3 regions of the Agromyces hippuratus genome follow, and region 2 is predicted to be linked to each of the others. Evidence: predicted binding sites of a transcription regulator. Region 2 holds the regulator's gene; each other region holds the start of a gene.
The links. Region 2 encodes HrcA, which represses chaperone genes, less so after heat shock. Its sites were predicted from a motif close to TTNGCACTCGNNNNNNNCGAGTGCNAA; they were not measured.

Region 1: a site for HrcA is predicted at 2,163-2,189, ahead of groL (chaperonin GroEL). Genes of this name have one in related genera too.
Region 3: a site for HrcA is predicted at 2,248-2,274, ahead of groES (co-chaperone GroES). Genes of this name have one in related genera too.

The regions. Positions count from the first base shown of each region.
Region 1 is NZ_JACCFI010000001.1:1,627,265-1,632,990, reverse strand. It holds gene BJY17_RS07630 (LytR C-terminal domain-containing protein) at 15-560, shown strand; gene BJY17_RS07625 (cold-shock protein) at 782-985, shown strand; gene BJY17_RS07620 (DUF3048 domain-containing protein) at 1,063-2,109, shown strand; gene groL (chaperonin GroEL) at 2,235-3,854, shown strand; gene xylB (xylulokinase) at 3,948-5,339, opposite strand; gene xylA (xylose isomerase) at 5,349-5,726, opposite strand, start outside.
Region 2 is NZ_JACCFI010000001.1:541,292-547,017, reverse strand. It holds gene BJY17_RS02600 (16S rRNA (uracil(1498)-N(3))-methyltransferase) at 1-337, opposite strand, end outside; gene dnaJ (molecular chaperone DnaJ) at 350-1,450, opposite strand; gene hrcA (heat-inducible transcriptional repressor HrcA) at 1,506-2,528, opposite strand; gene BJY17_RS02585 (DUF4870 domain-containing protein) at 2,725-3,168, shown strand; gene BJY17_RS02580 (DUF4870 domain-containing protein) at 3,305-3,691, shown strand; gene hemW (radical SAM family heme chaperone HemW) at 3,675-4,925, opposite strand; gene BJY17_RS02570 (DUF1990 family protein) at 4,928-5,566, opposite strand; gene BJY17_RS02565 (S66 peptidase family protein) at 5,699-5,726, opposite strand, start outside.
Region 3 is NZ_JACCFI010000001.1:1,780,879-1,786,604, forward strand. It holds gene BJY17_RS08275 (ABC transporter substrate-binding protein) at 1-438, opposite strand, end outside; gene rarD (EamA family transporter RarD) at 704-1,660, opposite strand; gene groES (co-chaperone GroES) at 1,858-2,154, opposite strand; gene BJY17_RS08290 (class I SAM-dependent methyltransferase) at 2,358-3,545, shown strand; gene BJY17_RS08295 (DUF4190 domain-containing protein) at 3,559-4,029, opposite strand; gene BJY17_RS08300 (DUF4190 domain-containing protein) at 4,175-4,915, opposite strand; gene BJY17_RS18920 (DUF4190 domain-containing protein) at 4,962-5,417, opposite strand; gene tsaD (tRNA (adenosine(37)-N6)-threonylcarbamoyltransferase complex transferase subunit TsaD) at 5,545-5,726, opposite strand, start outside.

The DNA.
Region 1 (5,726 bases), 1.1 Mb from region 2:
AGACGACTGGACCCATGGCGCAGAAGTTCCCCCGCGATCGCTTCGACTCGATCCCGCACGGCATCGACCGTGTCGGTGCGCACCGCGCGCCGGCGCGCCGGGGCGCGGGATGGATCACCTTCGGCTGGGCGGCACTGGCGACGGTGGTGCTCGCCGCGGTCGGCATCGGCGGCGTCATGGTCTTCAACGACCGGCTGAACTTCGGTGAGGCGCCGGTCGCGAGCCCGAGCGCGACGCCGGTCGTCACCGCCGAACCCGTGATCGCCCCCGACATCCCCGTGCTCGTGCTGAACGGCACCGCGACGGCCGGGTTGGCGGCGAAGGCGTCGGAGACGCTCACGGCCAACGGGGTCCCGGTGGGGTCGGCGGCGAACGCGAGCGATGAGACGCTCACCGAGACCGTCGTCTACTACGCGACCCCCGATCTCGAGGGTGCCGCTCGCGGTGTCGCGCAGTTCCTGCCCGAGGCCGATGTGCGGATGTCCGAGCAGTTCGCCGCCACCGGCAACCAGTTGGTCGTCGTGCTCGGCTCCGACTACGCCGAGGCCACTGCGGGCTGATCGACCCGCCGATACGGTCGGGCGCGACCGAATCGTTGCCATTCCGATATCCGCACCGCTCCGCAGACCCTTGTGCAGGAACGCCCTGTCGTGAGTATCTGGTTTCGGCCGCTCTCCAGCGCGAGCGCACGGTTCCGTCCCTGGCACCCTGCTCGCGAGGGGGCGGTCCGGCACAGGCCACGGGCGGGTGCTGATCGGACACGGCAACATGGGAGCAACGCATGGCGAACGGAACCGTCAAGTGGTTCAACGCTGAAAAGGGCTACGGATTCATCACCGTCGATGAGGGGGGCCAGGACGTCTTCGTCCACTACTCCGCCATCGACATGTCGGGGTACAAGGTCCTCGAGGAGGGGCAGCAGGTCGTCTTCGAGGTCGGCACCGGTTCCAAGGGACCGCAGGCCGAAGGCGTCCGCCCGGCCTGACATCGATTCGCGGGCGCGCCGTCGATCCGGCGGCGCGCTCTCGCATCTCCGGCGGTGTGCGGGTCTACGCTGACCGCATGGCAGCGCAGGCCGAGCCGGCCCCGCGACGGCGGGGAGCGCGAATCGCCGTGCTCGTCGCGGCGACGTTGCTGCTGGCCGCCTGCCAGTCGCCCCGCTCGGCTCCGGCCCCGACCGAGGACGAGGCCCGACCCTCTTCGGCGGCGGCGGCTGCCGCGGTCTCGTTCGCCCCGCTGCGCGGAACGCCCGCGGAGGCGGCCGCGCTCGCGCACCCCTCGCTGGCGGTGAAGATCGACAACCACGAAGAGGCGCGCCCGCAGATCGCCCTCAACCGCACCGATATCGTCTTCGAGGAGCTCGTCGAGGGCGGCCTCACCCGCTATGTCGCGATCTGGCACTCGGATGTCCCCGACGAGGTCGGCCCCGTGCGATCGATCCGCCCGATGGATCCCGACATCGCCTCTCCCTTCGGCGGCATCATCGCCTACTCGGGCGGCCAGGACCAGTTCGTCGAGATGATGATGGCGACGCCGCTCGTGAACCTCGTCTTCGACTTCGACGAGACCGGGCTCTTCTTCCGGGCCGATGAACGGCCGGGGCCGCACGACGTGATCCTCGAGTCAGCAGAGGCGGTCTCCCGCAACGCCCCCATCGCGCCGCCGCCGGTGCAGTTCGCCTACGGCACTGCCGATCCGCTCGCGGCTCCGGCACTCGCCGCGGTGCCGACGTCGCGCGTCGACCTCGTCTTCTCCGAGGGGCGGTTCCCCGCATGGGAGTGGGATGCCGCGGCATCCATCTGGTTGCGCTCGCAGGAGGGCTCGCCCGACACGGAGGCGTCCGGGGAACGGGTGCGCGCGACGAACGTCGTGACCATGCGCGTCGCGATCGACGAGAGCTACGGCGAGGTGCCGAAGACGGTCGTGATCGGCTCGGGCGAGGCCTGGGTGTCCGCCGGCGGCCGAACGGCCCACGGCACGTGGGTGAAGGATGCCGCGGGGTCGCCCATCGTGCTCACCGCCGACGACGGCTCGCCGCTGCGGCTGGCTCCCGGCAACACGTGGGTCGAACTCGTGCCGAGCGAGGGTTCGGCGACCTTCACGCCCTGAGCGGACAGCCTCGGGCTCGCTTGCACTCGTGGCGGTCGAGTGCCAGAATCGATTTAGCACTCACTCGTTTTGAGTGCTAACCCAACGAATCTTTGAAGACGTCCGGGAAAGGACGAGAGAAACACATGGCAAAGATCATTGCTTTCAACGAGGAGGCCCGTCGTGGCCTCGAGCGTGGCCTGAACACGCTCGCCGACGCGGTGAAGGTGACCCTCGGCCCGCGCGGACGCAACGTCGTGCTCGAGAAGAAGTGGGGCGCACCCACGATCACGAACGACGGTGTGTCGATCGCCAAGGAGATCGAACTCGACGACCCGTACGAGAAGATCGGTGCCGAGCTCGTCAAGGAGGTCGCCAAGAAGACCGACGACGTCGCCGGTGACGGCACCACGACCTCGGTCGTGCTCGCCCAGGCACTCGTGCGCGAGGGCCTCCGCAACGTCGCCGCAGGCGCCGACCCCATCTCGCTCAAGCGCGGCATCGAGAAGGCCGTCGCGGCCGTCGAGGCCGAGCTCCTCGCCAACGCGAAGGACGTCGAGACGAAGGAAGAGATCGCCGCCACGGCATCGATCTCCGCCGCCGACGAGCAGATCGGCGCGCTCATCGCCGAGGCGATCGACAAGGTCGGCAAGGAGGGCGTCGTCACCGTCGAGGAGTCGAACACCTTCGGCACCGAGCTCGAGCTGACCGAGGGCATGCGCTTCGACAAGGGCTACCTGTCGGCGTACTTCGTCACCGACCCCGAGCGCCAGGAAGCGGTCTTCGAAGACCCCTACATCCTGATCGTCAACGGCAAGGTCTCGAACATCAAGGACCTGCTGCCGATCGTCGACAAGGTCATCCAGACCGGCAAGCAGCTCCTCATCATCGCGGAAGACGTCGACGGCGAAGCACTCGCGACGCTGATCGTCAACAAGATCCGCGGCATCTTCAAGTCGGTCGCCGTCAAGGCCCCCGGCTTCGGCGACCGTCGCAAGGCGCAGCTGCAGGACATCGCGACCCTCACCGGTGGCCAGGTCATCTCCGAGGAGGTCGGCCTCAAGCTCGAGAACGTCACCCTCGACCTGCTCGGCTCGGCTCGCAAGGTCATCATCACCAAGGACGAGACGACCATCGTCGAGGGTGGCGGCGACGAGGAGGCCATCGCCGGCCGCGTCGCGCAGATCCGCAAGGAGATCGAGAACACCGACTCCGACTACGACCGCGAGAAGCTCCAGGAGCGCCTCGCCAAGCTCGCCGGCGGCGTCGCCGTCATCAAGGCGGGTGCGGCGACCGAGGTCGAGCTCAAGGAGCGCAAGCACCGCATCGAGGACGCCGTTCGCAACGCGAAGGCCGCCGTCGAAGAGGGCATCGTCGCCGGTGGTGGCGTCGCCCTCATCCAGGCCGGCAAGACCGCCTTCGAGAAGCTCGAGCTCACGGGCGACGAGGCGACCGGTGCGAACATCGTCCGCGTCGCGATCGACGCTCCGCTCAAGCAGATCGCCCTCAACGCCGGCCTCGAGCCGGGCGTCGTGGTCGACCGCGTGCGCAACCTCCCGGTCGGCCAGGGCCTCAACGCCGCGACCGGCGAGTACGTCGACATGCTCGCTGCCGGCATCAACGACCCGGTGAAGGTCACCCGCTCCGCGCTGCTGAACGCAGCGTCGATCGCGGGCCTGTTCCTCACCACCGAGGCCGTCGTCGCCGACAAGCCCGAGAAGAACCCGGCTCCGGCCGGCGACCCGACGGGCGGCATGGACTTCTAGTCCGCGCCTCGCGAAGCACACGATGGGCGTCTCCCTCCGGGGAGGCGCCCATCGTCGTCTCCGATGATCTCCCGCGGCCGAGTCCGGACGGAGTCAGGCTCGTGCGCGGGCGTACTGCTCCCGGATCACGCCGCAGGGCCGGCTCTCGAGCTCGGCGTCGACTTCGAGCGGCCACGCGGGGCGCTCGCCGGTGAGCGCCCACCTCGCCTGCCGTGCCGCGCCGTCGGCGACGTACTCGCCGGGCACGGGCACGATGACCGGGGCATCGAAGACCTGGGCGGCGACGTGTCGCACGGCGGGGTTCTGCGCCGCACCGCCGATGAGCAGCACTCGCGACACCTCGACGCCCTGCCCGCGTACTGCGTCGAGGCCGTCGGCGAGTCCGCAGAGCAGCCCTTCGATCGCGGCCCTCGCGATCGAGGAGCGAGTGGTGTTGGCGAGCGTGAGTCCCGAGAACGAGGCCGTCGCTTCGGGGAGGTTCGGAGTCCGCTCACCCTCGAAGTAGGGCACGAGCACGGCTCCGGATGCCCCGGGCTCGGCCTCGAGGGCGAGCCTGCCGAGTTCGTCGTGGTCGACGCCGAGCAGCCCAGCGGTCACGTCGAGCACTCGCGCGGCGTTCAGCGTCGCGATGAGCGGCAGGCGCCGCCCCGTGGCATCCGCGAAACCGGCGACCGTGCCGGACGGATCGGCGACGGCGGCATCCGTCACCGCGAAGACCGTGCCGCTCGTGCCGATCGAGACGACGACGTCGCCCGGCGCCGCGTCGAGGCCGAGCGCGGCGGCCGCGTTATCGCCGGCTCCGGCGCCGACGAGGATGCCGTCGGGCGTGCGGCCGGCGGCCTCGTCGGGGGCGAGTACGCGTGGCAGCACGGCATCGTGCCCGAGCGCGCGGACGAAGAGCTCGCGGTCGTACCCGTTCGGCCCCCAGTAGGCGGTGCCGCTCGCATCCGATCGGTCGGTCGTGAGCTCGCCGAGGACCGGCCCGAGCGGTGACTCGCCCGCCGGGCCGAAGCCGCGCAGTCGCCACGTGAGCCAGTCGTGGGGGAGGGCGACGGCGGCGACGCGGGCCGCGGCGTCGGGTTCCTCGTCACGCAGCCAGCGCAGCTTCGTCGCCGTGAAGGACGCCACCGGCACGACGCCGGTGCGCCGGGCGTAGTCGTCGGCACCGACCTCGGCGATGAGGTCGCGCGCGGCCCGGGCGGAACGGGTGTCGTTCCAGAGCAGGGCGTCGCGGATGACCCGGCCCTCGGCATCGAGCACGATCATGCCGTGCTGCTGGCCTGCGACGGAGATCGCCTCGACGTCGTCGAGCCCGCCCGCGTCGGCGAACGCCGTGAGCAGTGCCGCCCACCACGCGGCCGGATCGACCTCGGTGCCGGCGGGGTGCGGCGCGCGACCGGAGCGCACGAGCGCCCCGGTCGCAGCGTCTCGGATGACGACCTTGCACGCCTGCGTCGACGAGTCGACGCCTGCGACGAGCGACACGCGCCGTGCCTAGCCGCGTGCGCCGAGCAGGTGCTCGGTGGCGAGCTGCTGGAGCCGCACGAAACCGAAGCCGTGTCCGCCGAGGTAGGCGTCGGCGTCGAAGTCCTCGAAGGCGGTGCGGTCGGCGAGCAGCTCGGCGTGGCCCTCGCCCTCGCCGAGGGTCGGCTGTCCGAGTTCGAACACCTTGGAGGCGGTGAGGGCCTCCTGCACCTCGGGATCCGCGCGGAATGCGGCAGCCCGTTCCTTGAGCAGCAGGTAGGTGCGCATGTTCGCGGCCGCGGAGTCCCACACGCCGGTCTCGTCTTCAGTGCGACTGGGCTTGTAGTCGAAGTGGCGGGGTCCGGTGTACGCCGGCGCGCCGCCTGGGCCGCCGTGCTCGAGCAGGTC
Region 2 (5,726 bases):
CCCACGGCACGATCGCGTCGACGCCGAGCTCGGTCGCGGCCTGCACGGCGAGTTCGTCTCGGTCGCCCTTCGCGAGCGCCTGCACCAGGGTGATGCGCGGTGATGCGGCCTCTTCGACGAGCACCTCGTCGACCTCGAGCTCGAGCTCGCGGGGGCCGGTGGACGCCACGGCGCCGTGCACGAGCGTGCCGCGTCCGTCGCCGATCGCGATGCGCTCACCCGCGCGCACCCTCGAGACGGTGACCGCGTGGCGTGCTTCGTCGCCCGTGAGCGCGACGGTCGCGCCGGGCGCGACGGCCGTGAGATCGAGCGACTCGTCGAGGTAGAGGTGGCTCACCGCAGCATCCGCCTAACCGAGGAACCGGTCGCGCAGTCGGGCGAAGATGCCCTGCTGGAAGTGACTGAGCTCGGGTGCGGGTGCCTTCTTCGATGCGGCGAACTGCTGCATGAGGTCGCGCTCCTTCGACGAGAGCTTCGTCGGCGTGACCACCTGGATGCCGACCTTGAGGTCGCCGCGGCCGGCACCGCGCAGGCGCGAGACTCCCCGGTCTTTCACGGTGAGGATCTCGCCGCTCTGCAGGCCCGCCTTCAGCTCGAGCTCGACGTCGCCGTCGAGCGCGGGGATCGTCGAGTGCGTGCCGAGGATCGCGTCGGTCATCGAGACCTCGAGGGTGCACAGGAGGTCGTCGCCGTTGCGGCTGAAGACGTCGTGGTTCTTGACCTTGATCTCGAGGTAGAGGTCGCCGTTCGGGCCGCCGGCCGGGCCGGCCTCGCCGGAACCCGGCATCTGCAGGCGCACGCCCGTGTCGACGCCGGCGGGGATGTCGACCGGCACGGTGCGTCGGGCGCGCACGCGGCCCTGACCCTGGCAGGTCACGCAGGGCGTCGCGATGACGGTGCCGTAGCCGCGGCAGGTGCCGCAGGGGCTCGACGTCATGACGTTGCCGAGGAGCGACCGCACCGAACGCTGGATCGAACCGGTGCCGTGGCAGATGTCGCACGTGACGGGCGCGGTGCCCGGCTGGCAGCACGAACCGTGACACGTCTCGCAGGTCACCGCGGTGTCGACCTCGATGTCGCGGTGCGTGCCGAAGATGACCTCGTCGAGGCCGACCTCGACGCGAAGCAGCGCATCTTGGCCGCGTTCACGACGCGACCGCGGGCCTCGGCTCTGCTGGCCGGCCCCGAAGAAGGTCTCGAAGATGTCGCCGAAGCCGCCGAAGTTCTGGCCGCCGCCGAAGCCGCCCTGGTCGCCGAGGTCGTACTGCTGGCGCTGCTTCGGGTCGGAGAGCACGTCATAGGCGTGCGTGACCGACTTGAAGCGCTCGGATGCCTCGGCGCCCGGGTTGACGTCGGGGTGGAGTTCGCGCGCGAGACGGCGGTAGGCCTTCTTGATCTCGTCGGGGGTTGCGTCGTGGGAGACGCCGAGGACCTCGTAGTGGTCGGCCACGGAGGGCTTGTCCTTTCGATTGCCGGATGCCGGTCGCGTGCGACGGGCGGCGGGTTCAGTTCTCGCCGAGCGTTCGGGAGAGGTAACGGGCGACGGCGCGAACGGCCGCCATGCTGTGGGAGTAGTCCATGCGGGTGGGGCCGACGATGCCGAGGCGCGAGATGTCGCGGCCCGGGATCGCGAAGGCGCTCGAGACGACCGAGGTCTCGCCGAGGCCGAACGAGGCGTTCTCGCGGCCGATGCGCACCGTCACCGCATGCTCGTCGGTCGCCATCTCGCCGAAGAGCTTCAGCAGCACGACCTGCTCCTCGATCGCCTCGATCACGCCGAGGATCGAGCCGGCGAAGTCCTGCTCGGTGCGCACGAGGTTCGCCGCTCCGGCGACCACGAGGCGATCCTGCCGTTGGGCGCGCGCCTGCTCGGCGAGCGTCGCGGCGAGGGTGTGCAGCACGGCCGCGTGGCGCGGGTCGACGCTGTCGATCTCGCCCGACAGGGCATCTGCGGCATCCGCCATCGCTCGGCCGCCGGCGATGTCGTTCAGTCGCACGCGGAGGTCGCCGAGCGTCTGCTCGTCGACGGGCTCCTCGAGTTCGGCGAGGCGCTGCTCGACCTGCCCGGAGTCGGTGATGAGGATGCAGAGCACCCGCTCAGGAGAGAGGGCGATCAGCTCGACGTGCCGCACGCGGGCGCTGCCGAAGCTCGGGTACTGCACGACCGCGAGCTGGTTGGTGAGCTGGGCGATGAGGCGCACCGTGCGGGCGAGCAGTTCGTCGAGATCGCTCGACTCGCCGAGGAACGTCTCGATCGCCTGCCGCTGTGCACCGCTGAGCGGGCGCACATCGGTGAGCTGATCGACGAAGACGCGGTAGCCCTTGTCGGTCGGGATGCGGCCCGACGACGTGTGGGGGGCGGCGATCAGCTCTTCTTCCTCGAGCAGTGCCATGTCGTTGCGGATCGTCGCCGCAGAGACGCCGAAGGCGTGCCGTTCGACGATCGACTTCGAGCCGACGGGTTCGCGCGATGCGACGTAGTCCTGCACGATCGCGCGCAGAACGGCGAGGCTGCGTTCGGAGACCATGACCCTCGCTTCCCTCCATCGCTTAGCACTCGTTCTGAGTGAGTGCTAATCATATCGCGCCATCCCGTGACATCGCCGTTGCCAGCCGCGAGGCGCGGCGCTAGCTTATGGGTATCCCCCGCGAGTCACCCCCTTTGCAGCGATCCCCGTCGCGCGAGATGCGGTTCATCTGAGAGCCCTCCGAAAGGCACGAGCCATGACCGATCCCAATACCCCGACCCCCGATCCCAACGCCCAGCCTGCCCAGCCGACTCCGCCGCCGCCCGCCGCTCCCCAGGGCGCGCCCGAAGGCGCACCGCAGGCGGCCGCGGCTGCACCCCTCTCGCAGGAGCAGGACGTGCAGTGGGGCGCCTTCGCCCACCTCGGCGGCGTGGTCGGGTTCCTCCCGTCCCTCATCATCTGGCTCGTCTTCAAGGACCGCGGCTCGTTCACGAACACCGAGGCGAAGGAGGCGCTGAACTTCCAGATCACGATCCTCATCGCCTACATCGTGGGCTCGATCCTCACGGTCATCCTCATCGGCATCTTCGTCGTGTGGGCCGCCTGGATCGTGAGCGTCGTCTTCTCGATCATCGCCTTCCTGAAGGCGAAGGACGGCCAGCACTACCGCTACCCGTTCGCCATCCGCCTCATCAAGTAGTCCGCACGGCCGAGAGCGCGCCGGGCGAAGTATTCACCCGGCGCGCCCTACTGTGCCAGCATTGAGTGTTTCGAACCTCGCCCGTCGGGCGACGAGACCGAACCTCGCCTCCGGGCGAGCCGACCAAGGAGACATCATGTCCGGTGCAACCCCGCCTCCCCCGCCTCCCGGCAACCCCTACGAGCAGCCGAGCCAGCAACTGAGCCCGGCCGATGAGAAGCTCTGGGCGACGCTCGTGCACATCGGCGGCATCTTCTTCAGCTTCATCCCCGCACTCATCGGCTACCTGGTTCTCAAGGACAAGGGCCCGTTCGTGCGTGCGCACACCGCGACCGCGCTGAACTTCCAGATCACGATGGCCATCGCGCTCGTCGTCGGCTCCGTGCTGACGCTCGTGATCATCGGCATCTTCATCATCTTCGCCGTGTACATCGTGGTGATCGTCTTCAGCATCATCGCCGCGGTGAAGGCGAACCAGGGCCAGCCCTACACCTACCCGCTCTCGATCAAGTTCGTGAGCTGAGCTCCGACGATTCGTCGAGCAGGCGCCGCACCACGGCGTCGGCGAGCAGCCGCCCTCTCCTGGTGAGTGTCACCACTCCCGAGAGGGCGGCTTTCGCGTCCACCAGGCCGTCTGCCATGAGGCCGGCGACCGCATGACGGCCCCCCGCGTGCAGTGAGGCGACCGGGATGCCCTCGCGGATGCGGGTGAGCAGCAGCACGCGCTCGACCTCGCGGGTCGGGCCGTCGAGCGTCTCACGGCCCACCGCGGGTGAGACGCCCGCGGTCACCCGGTCGGCGTACGCCGAGGGGTGCTTCGCGTTCCACCAGCGCACGCCGCCGACGTGGCTGTGCGCGCCGGGGCCCACGCCCCACCAGTCGTCGCCGCGCCAGTAGCCGAGGTTGTGCCGTGATCGGTGCGAGGCATCCGTCGCCCAGTTGCTGACCTCGTACCACTCGTAGCCCGCCGCGGCGAGCAGGTCGTCGGCCAACTCGTACATGTCGGCCTCGAGGTCGTCGTCGGGCTGCGCGAGTTCGCCGCGCCGGATCTGCCTGGCCAGCTTCGTGCCGTCTTCGACGATGAGGGCGTAGGCGCTCACGTGGTCGGGTCGCTCGGCGACGACGGCCTCGACACTGCGGCGCCAGTCGTCGATCGACTCCCCCGGCGTACCGTAGATCAGGTCGAGGCTGACGTCGAGCCCGGCCTCGCGCGCCCATCGCACGACGAGCGGCACGCGCGCCGGGTCGTGCGTGCGGTCGAGTGCGGCGAGCACGTGCGGCACGGCCGACTGCATGCCGAACGAGACGCGGGTGAAGCCGCCTTCGGCAAGACGCACGAGATCGTCGGGGCCGACCGAGTCGGGGTTCGCCTCGGTCGTGACCTCGGCGCCCGGTTCGAACCCGAACTCGTCGCGCACTGCGCCGAGCATGCGCACGAGATCGTCGGCCGGCAGCAGCGTCGGCGTGCCGCCGCCGAAGAAGACGGTGGCCGCGGGGCGGGCAGGCAGAGCGGATGCCTCGAGCATCTGCCGCGACATCCGGATCTCGGCGATCGCGTGGTCGGCGTAGTCGACCTGGCGCGCGCCTCGGAGCTCGTCGGAGGTGTAGGTGTTGAAGTCGCAGTACCCGCAGCGCACCCGGCAGAACGGCACGTGCACGTACACGCCGAAGGCGCGGTCGCCGGCGCCGACCGAGGCAGACGCCGGCAAGAGCCCGTCAGCGGGCGCCGGGTCGCCGAGCGGCAGAGCGGATGCCACGACTAGACGCCGCCGGCGGGGTGCAGGGCCCGCAGCTCGAGGCGGGTCAGCTCGCGACGACGCTTGCGCTGCATCGGCGCGGTGACGCCGGTCGTCGCGAAGATCGACCGGATCGTGAGCCACACGGTGTCGTCGTCGCGGTGCTCGACGATGAAGGACTCCTCGCCGCTCTCGGGGCCCTCAGCCGTGGTGCCGTAGGCGAAGCCGATGCGTTCGGGCTCGTCGATGACGTAGACGATGAGCACGGGGATCTGTTCCGTGCCGATCCGCTTCTTGCGCTCGAGCGTCGCGGTCATCCCGGCGGCGATGTAGGGCATGCCGTCGGCACCGAACCGCTCCTCGATGCGCGGGGCCGGCTGCTCGGCGAGCGGGGCGCCTTCGACGTCGTAGACGATGCCCGGGTACTGGGCGCCCGTGCCGGTCGAGATGTCGGCGATCTCGAAGCCCGAGCCGCGCTGGATGCCCCACGTCATGAGCGACTCGGCGGCACGCTCGAAGCGCTCGATGCCCGAGCCGAGGCGAACTGCGTCTTCGGACGGGCGGTAGCCTGCCGGCGGGTAGCGCAGCAGATCGGGGGCGAGGGTCGCCCCGATGGCGCCGTACGTGACCGACTGGTCGGTGAAGGTGCTTCGGCGGGTCATGCGTGGGCCTTTCCTGTGGTGCGGCGCCTGCCGGGCGCGCGCGTCTCATGCGATGCAGGCTCGACAGGCATCAGTCGATTCTACGGAGGTCGCCTGTGTCCGCACTGGTGATGACGACGCATCGCCGAGTGCTCAGCGTTCGACGACGGCCGATTCGAGC
Region 3 (5,726 bases), 1.2 Mb from region 2:
GGTGAACGAGACACCCGATGAAGCAGCACCGACGATCGCCGAGACGTCCTGCGAGAGCAGGTCGGTCACGGAGACGGTCGCGATGTCGGTCGTGGTGTCACCGGAGTCGCGGTAGACGACCTCGAGGCTCATGCCCGCGTCGGCTTCGTTGACCTCTTCTGCACCGAGTGCCACGCCGGCCTCCTCGGGCGGGCCGAGGAACGCGAGCGTACCGCTCTGGGGAAGGATCGTGCCGATCTTGAGGTCCAGGTCACGTTCACCGGCCTCGATGGGCAGGGCGTCGCCGGCGGTGTCTTCACCCGGCTCTTCCGTCTCGGTCGACGGCGTGCCGCCCGACGCGCACGCAGACAGGAGAAGGGTGCTGACGCCGGCAATGGCGAGACCCGTCCAGGCTGCGCGAGCCGAACGCTTGGCCGTGGCCTTCGCGAATACGCTCATGTTGCTCCTTGGGACTGAAGGAATTGGTACACAATGCAGCGCCATGGTGACGCCGTTGTCTGACAGTATTCCGCGCCCATGGCGGAAACAAGACGCTGCGGTCACAACCGTGTAACACCGCGTCAATCGTTACCCCGCCGACACCTCGGCCGCGTTCAACGCACGGAATCTGCGGAAACCCGGGCTTTCACGCGAGGATCGCGCGCAGGCGGCATCCGCTCCCCCTGCTCGGGTTCCGACTCGGTCGCAGCGCCTCGACGAGGGCTCAGGCGGGCTCGGCGATCACCCGGCGCGAGGCGTGCACCCCTCGGATGAGGTCGACGGTCAGCACGATGAGCGCGAGCCACACGAGCCCGAAGCCCACCCAGCGCTCGGGCGGCATCGGCTCCTGCAGGATGAACACGCCGACGAGGAACTGGATGAACGGCGCGAAGTACTGGATGAAGCCCATGAAGATGAGCGGCAGTCGCCGCGACGCGGCCGCGAAGAGCAGGAGCGGCACCGCGGTGACCGCGCCGAGGCCGATCAGCAGCAGCGTGTGCCACACGCTCACCGTGCCGATGGTCAGGCCGGTCGTCATGGCGACGAAGACGAGTTGCACGACGGCGAGCGGCGCGAGCCACACCGTCTCGAGCGTCAGGCCCGAGACGGCGTCGACCTTCGGGCCGACGCGCTTCTTGATGAGGCCGTAGAACCCGAACGAGAACGCCAGCACGAGCGCGATCCACGGCAGCTGACCGTAGCCGAGGGCGAGCACGATCACCGCGACGATCGAGATCCCGACCGCGGTCCACTGGGTCGGATTCAGCCGCTCGCGCTGCACGAACACGCCGAGGAACACGGTGACGATCGGGTTGATGAAGTAGCCGAGCGCCGCTTCGACGACCTGGTTCGTGGTCGCCGCGAACACGTAGGTCTGCCAGTTGATGAAGATGAGCACCCCCGCGAGGCCCATCGTGAGCACGATGCGCCGGTCGCGGAAGAGCAGGGCGAGCGCACGCCATGCGCGCGTGACGAGGATCAGCAGGCCGCAGAAGACGAGCGAGAAGAGCACCCGCCACGCGACGATCTCGACCGGACCGGAGGGCGCCAGCGCGATGAAGTAGATCGGCAGGAATCCCCAGAGCCCGTAGGCGGCGATCGCGTAGAGGAGGCCGGAACGGCTCACGCCGGCCGACGCGCCGGCCGAAGCGGGAACCTGGGTCTCGGAGCGGGATGACACCAGCACAGACTACGCCCGAGGACGGGCGTCGATCGGCGCCCCGTCGGCCGTTCCGCGACGAGATCCGGCCATGACGGCGCGACGGCGCCGTCGGTACGACTCCGGGCGGCGGATGCCGCGGCATCCGCTGCCCGGAAACACGACGAGGCCCGGACGCCCCACTGGGCGTCCGGGCCTCGGATCGATGCGGTCGCGCCTTAGCGGACGACGACTGCGAGCACGTCGCGAGCCGAGAGGACGAGGAAGTCCTCGCCGCCGAACTTGACCTCGGTGCCGCCGTACTTCGAGTAGATCACCTTGTCGCCGACTGCGACGTCGAGCGGGACGCGGTTGCCGTTGTCATCGATGCGGCCGGGGCCCACTGCCACGACCTCGCCCTCCTGGGGCTTCTCCTTGGCAGTGTCGGGGATGACCAGACCGGATGCGGTGGTCTGCTCGGCCTCGACCTGCTTGATGACGATGCGATCCTCGAGCGGCTTGATGGAAACCGACACGGTTGACCCCTTCTCTCTGTGAAGAAAACTGTCTTGACGAAGACTTGGTTAGCAGCCTCAGAGCGAGAGTGCTAAGGCGAGTCTAGGCGCGATTTGGCACTCGTGCAACGTGAGTGCCAGCCCGTTCAGCCACTGGCGAAACGGGGCGATCCGCATCGCGACGCGCGCGGGGCGCTCGGGCCGCGCGGTGCTAGCGTTGCCGAGTGGATCGCTCCGAACTCGTCGAACTGCTCTCCCCCGAGGGTCTCACGCTGCTCGACGGGCTGCCCGACTGGGACTCGAAGGCCGACATCGTCAAGACCGTCGCCGATCTGCGGAAGCAAGGTCACCCGCCGACGCTCGTCGCGGCCGTGCTCAGCCAGGCGAAGCTCCGTGCGAAGGCCGAGGCCAAGTTCGGCCCGTTCGCCTCGCGCATGCTCTTCACCGAGGCGGGCCTCGAGCAGGCCACGCGCCTGAAGGTCGCCGCCCTCCATGCCGGCCGGTTCTCGCGCGCCGGCGTGCGCCATGTCGCCGACCTCGGTTGCGGCATCGGCGGCGACGCCCTCGCCATGGCCGCGATCGACCTCGAGGTCACCGCCGCCGAGGCCGACGAGGTGACGGCCGCCGTCGCCGCGTACAACCTCACGCCGTTCCCCCGGGTCCGAGTGCTGCACGAGCAGGCCGAGCACGTCGCCCTGGGCGGCATCGATGGCGCCTGGCTCGACCCCGCGCGCCGCACGACTGCGGGCGGCACGACGACGAGGATCGCGGATGCCTCGGCCTACTCCCCCTCGCTCGACTTCGCCTTCGGGCTCGGCGAGCGCATGCCCGTCGGCGTGAAGCTCGGCCCCGGCACCGATCGCGACGTGATTCCGGCGGGTGCCGAGGCGCAGTGGGTCTCGGTCGACGGCGACCTCGTCGAGCTCGGCGTCTGGTTCGGGGCGGTCGCACGCCCGGGCATCCGCCGGGCAGCGCTCGTGATCCGCGGTGACGCCGCCCAGGAGCTCACCGCCGACGCCGACAGTGAGGACGCACCCGTCGGCCCGCTCGGGGAGTACGTGTACGAACCCGACGGCGCCGTGATCCGCGCGCGACTGATCGGCGACCTCGCTCGGGCGAACGGCGCATGGATGCTCAGCTCGGGCATCGCGTACCTCACCTCCGACACGGCGTTCGATTCGCCGTTCGCGCGCGGCTTCCGCGTGCTCGAGCGCCTGCCCGCCGACGAACGTCAGCTGCGGCAGGCCCTGGCCGCCCGCGGCGTCGGCACGCTCGAGATCAAGAAGCGCGGCGTCGACGTCGACCCGGCGCAGCTGCGCACGCGACTGAAGCTGAAGGGCGCGGCATCCGCGACGATCGTGTTGACGCGGGAGTCGGGCCGGCACGTCGCCCTGCTCGTCGAACGCCTCTGACGCGCAGGCCCGATCAGCTCGGAAGCGCGCCGAAGACGATCGCGTAGTACCCGATCCAGACGGCCGAGAACACGAGCCCGGCGAGCCCCGTGCCGATGCCGACGAAGGCCAGCGTTCGGCCGTGCTCCTCGCGGCGCAGACCGAGCACCCCGAAGACGATCGCCGCGATCGAGAGCGGCAGCATCCAGCCGACGAAGAGCGATGCCGCGGCGCCGATCGTGCCCACCACGGCGGCGACCCAGCTGTACACCCGCCGCTGCGTCTCCTCTTCGGCCTCTTCGACCGCGTCGAAGCCCGGGCGGTGCACGATGAGGAGCTGCCCGGTCGAGATCGACTGCAACTGGCCGGTGTCGAACGGCACCTCGAACTCGCGCACTGCGGGTTCCGCGCGGAACGTCGGTTCGGCCGGCTGGAACGGAGCGAGCGGGTCGGGCGGCAACGCGGGCTGAGCGAGTGGCGGCGCCGGTGCGTCGGGCAGCGACACGTCGGGCAGAGGCGCGTTCGGCGGCGACGCGGCCGACGAAGACGTGTCCGGCTGTGGCGAAGCGTCGGGTTCGCCGGACCCCGGAACGCGGTCAGGGGCTTCGCCGTCGGGCGAAGCCCCATCACGCGCGGTCATCGGGTATCCCTCAGTAGTAGTAGTCGAACGAGTTGAAGGTCGCCAGCGCGATCACCCATCCCACGATCATGAGCAACCCGAAGACGATGCCGACGAAACCGAGGATGATGCCGGTGAGCCACATGCCCTTCGCCGCCGGCTCCTTCTTCTTGCCGAGGAAGCCGAGCACGACGGCAGCGGCGGGGATGAAGAGCTGCATGATGCCGCCGACAACCGGAATCCAGAACACTCCGAGCGCACCGACGACACCCACGATGCCCGCGATGAGCGAGATCAGGCTGAGCACCGGAGTCGGCTTCGCCGGCGTCGCGGGAGCGTACACGCCGCCGTAGGCGGGCTGCGCCGGAGCGCCGTACCCCGCCGCGGGGGCGCCGTACCCGGGTGCCGGAGCGCCGGCAGCAGGCTCGGCGGGAGCACCGTAGGCACCCGGTGCCGGCGGTGCCGGCGGCGTCGGTGCACCGTAGGTCGGAGCAGCGGTCGGCGGCACCGGCGCGCCGTAGCTCGGAGCAGCGGGCGGGGCCGGCGGTGCAGGCGGAGCCGGCGGCTCGGGCGCGGCCGGCGGCTCGGGCGCCGACGGAACCTCGGGCACGTCGGGAGTCGACGCAGCGGGCGCCGCCTCGACCGGAGCGACCGGCTCGGGTGCGCTCGGCACCGCGGGTTCGGCCGGGGTCGGCGCCTCGGGTTCGGGCACGCTCGGGGTCACCGGCTCCGCCGGCTCATCGGGAACGTCGGGGTTCTTCGGATCACTCATGGCATTCCGCCCTTCTTCGTGGTCGTTCGTGGCGCGAGCTCGTCGCTCAGTACGAGTACGAGCTGCTGAAGGCACCGGCCGCCGCGAGGACGATGACCAGGATGATCCAGATGAGGCCGGCCGCGAGGCCGACGTAGCCGATGATCAGACCCGCGATCGCGAGGCCGCGGCCCTGCTCGCCCGTCTTCTTGATCTGGCTGAGCGCGATGTGGCCGGTGATGATCGCTGCCAGCGAGACGAAGAACGCCGACACGAGCGAGACGATCGCGAGCACGTTGGTCTTGGCTGCCGGCGCCTGACCGTATGCGGGCTGGCCGTAGGCGGGGGCGGGCTGCCCATAGGCGGGGGCCGGCTGCGCGTACGCGGGTGCTGCGGGCTGCTGCGGTGCGGCATACGCGGGTGCAGCGGGTGCGGCCGGCGCGGCCGGAACCTCGGTCGCGGCCGGCGGTGCCGGCGGGACCGGCGGAACGGCGGGCTGCTCGGGAAGGTTCGGATCGGTCACTGTCGGTGTTCCCCTCGATGCGGTCGAATGCGCGCAGCCACGGCGGCAGGCGCTCCGGGCGCCGTCGACGACGGCGGCAGCCGGTTCTCCCGCTCACACTACCGCGACACGCGCAGGGACGCACGGCCTACGCGACGCTCGCCGCCATCTGGATCTCGGTCGCAGGCAGGGTCGAGTCGGCCCCGAAATCGAGCGTCGACGGCGGATGCCCCGCCATCACGAGTTGCGCGCCGAGGGCCGCGATCATCGCGCCGTTGTCGGTGCAGAGCGACAGCGGCGGAATGCGCAGGGCGATGCCCGCGGCATCCG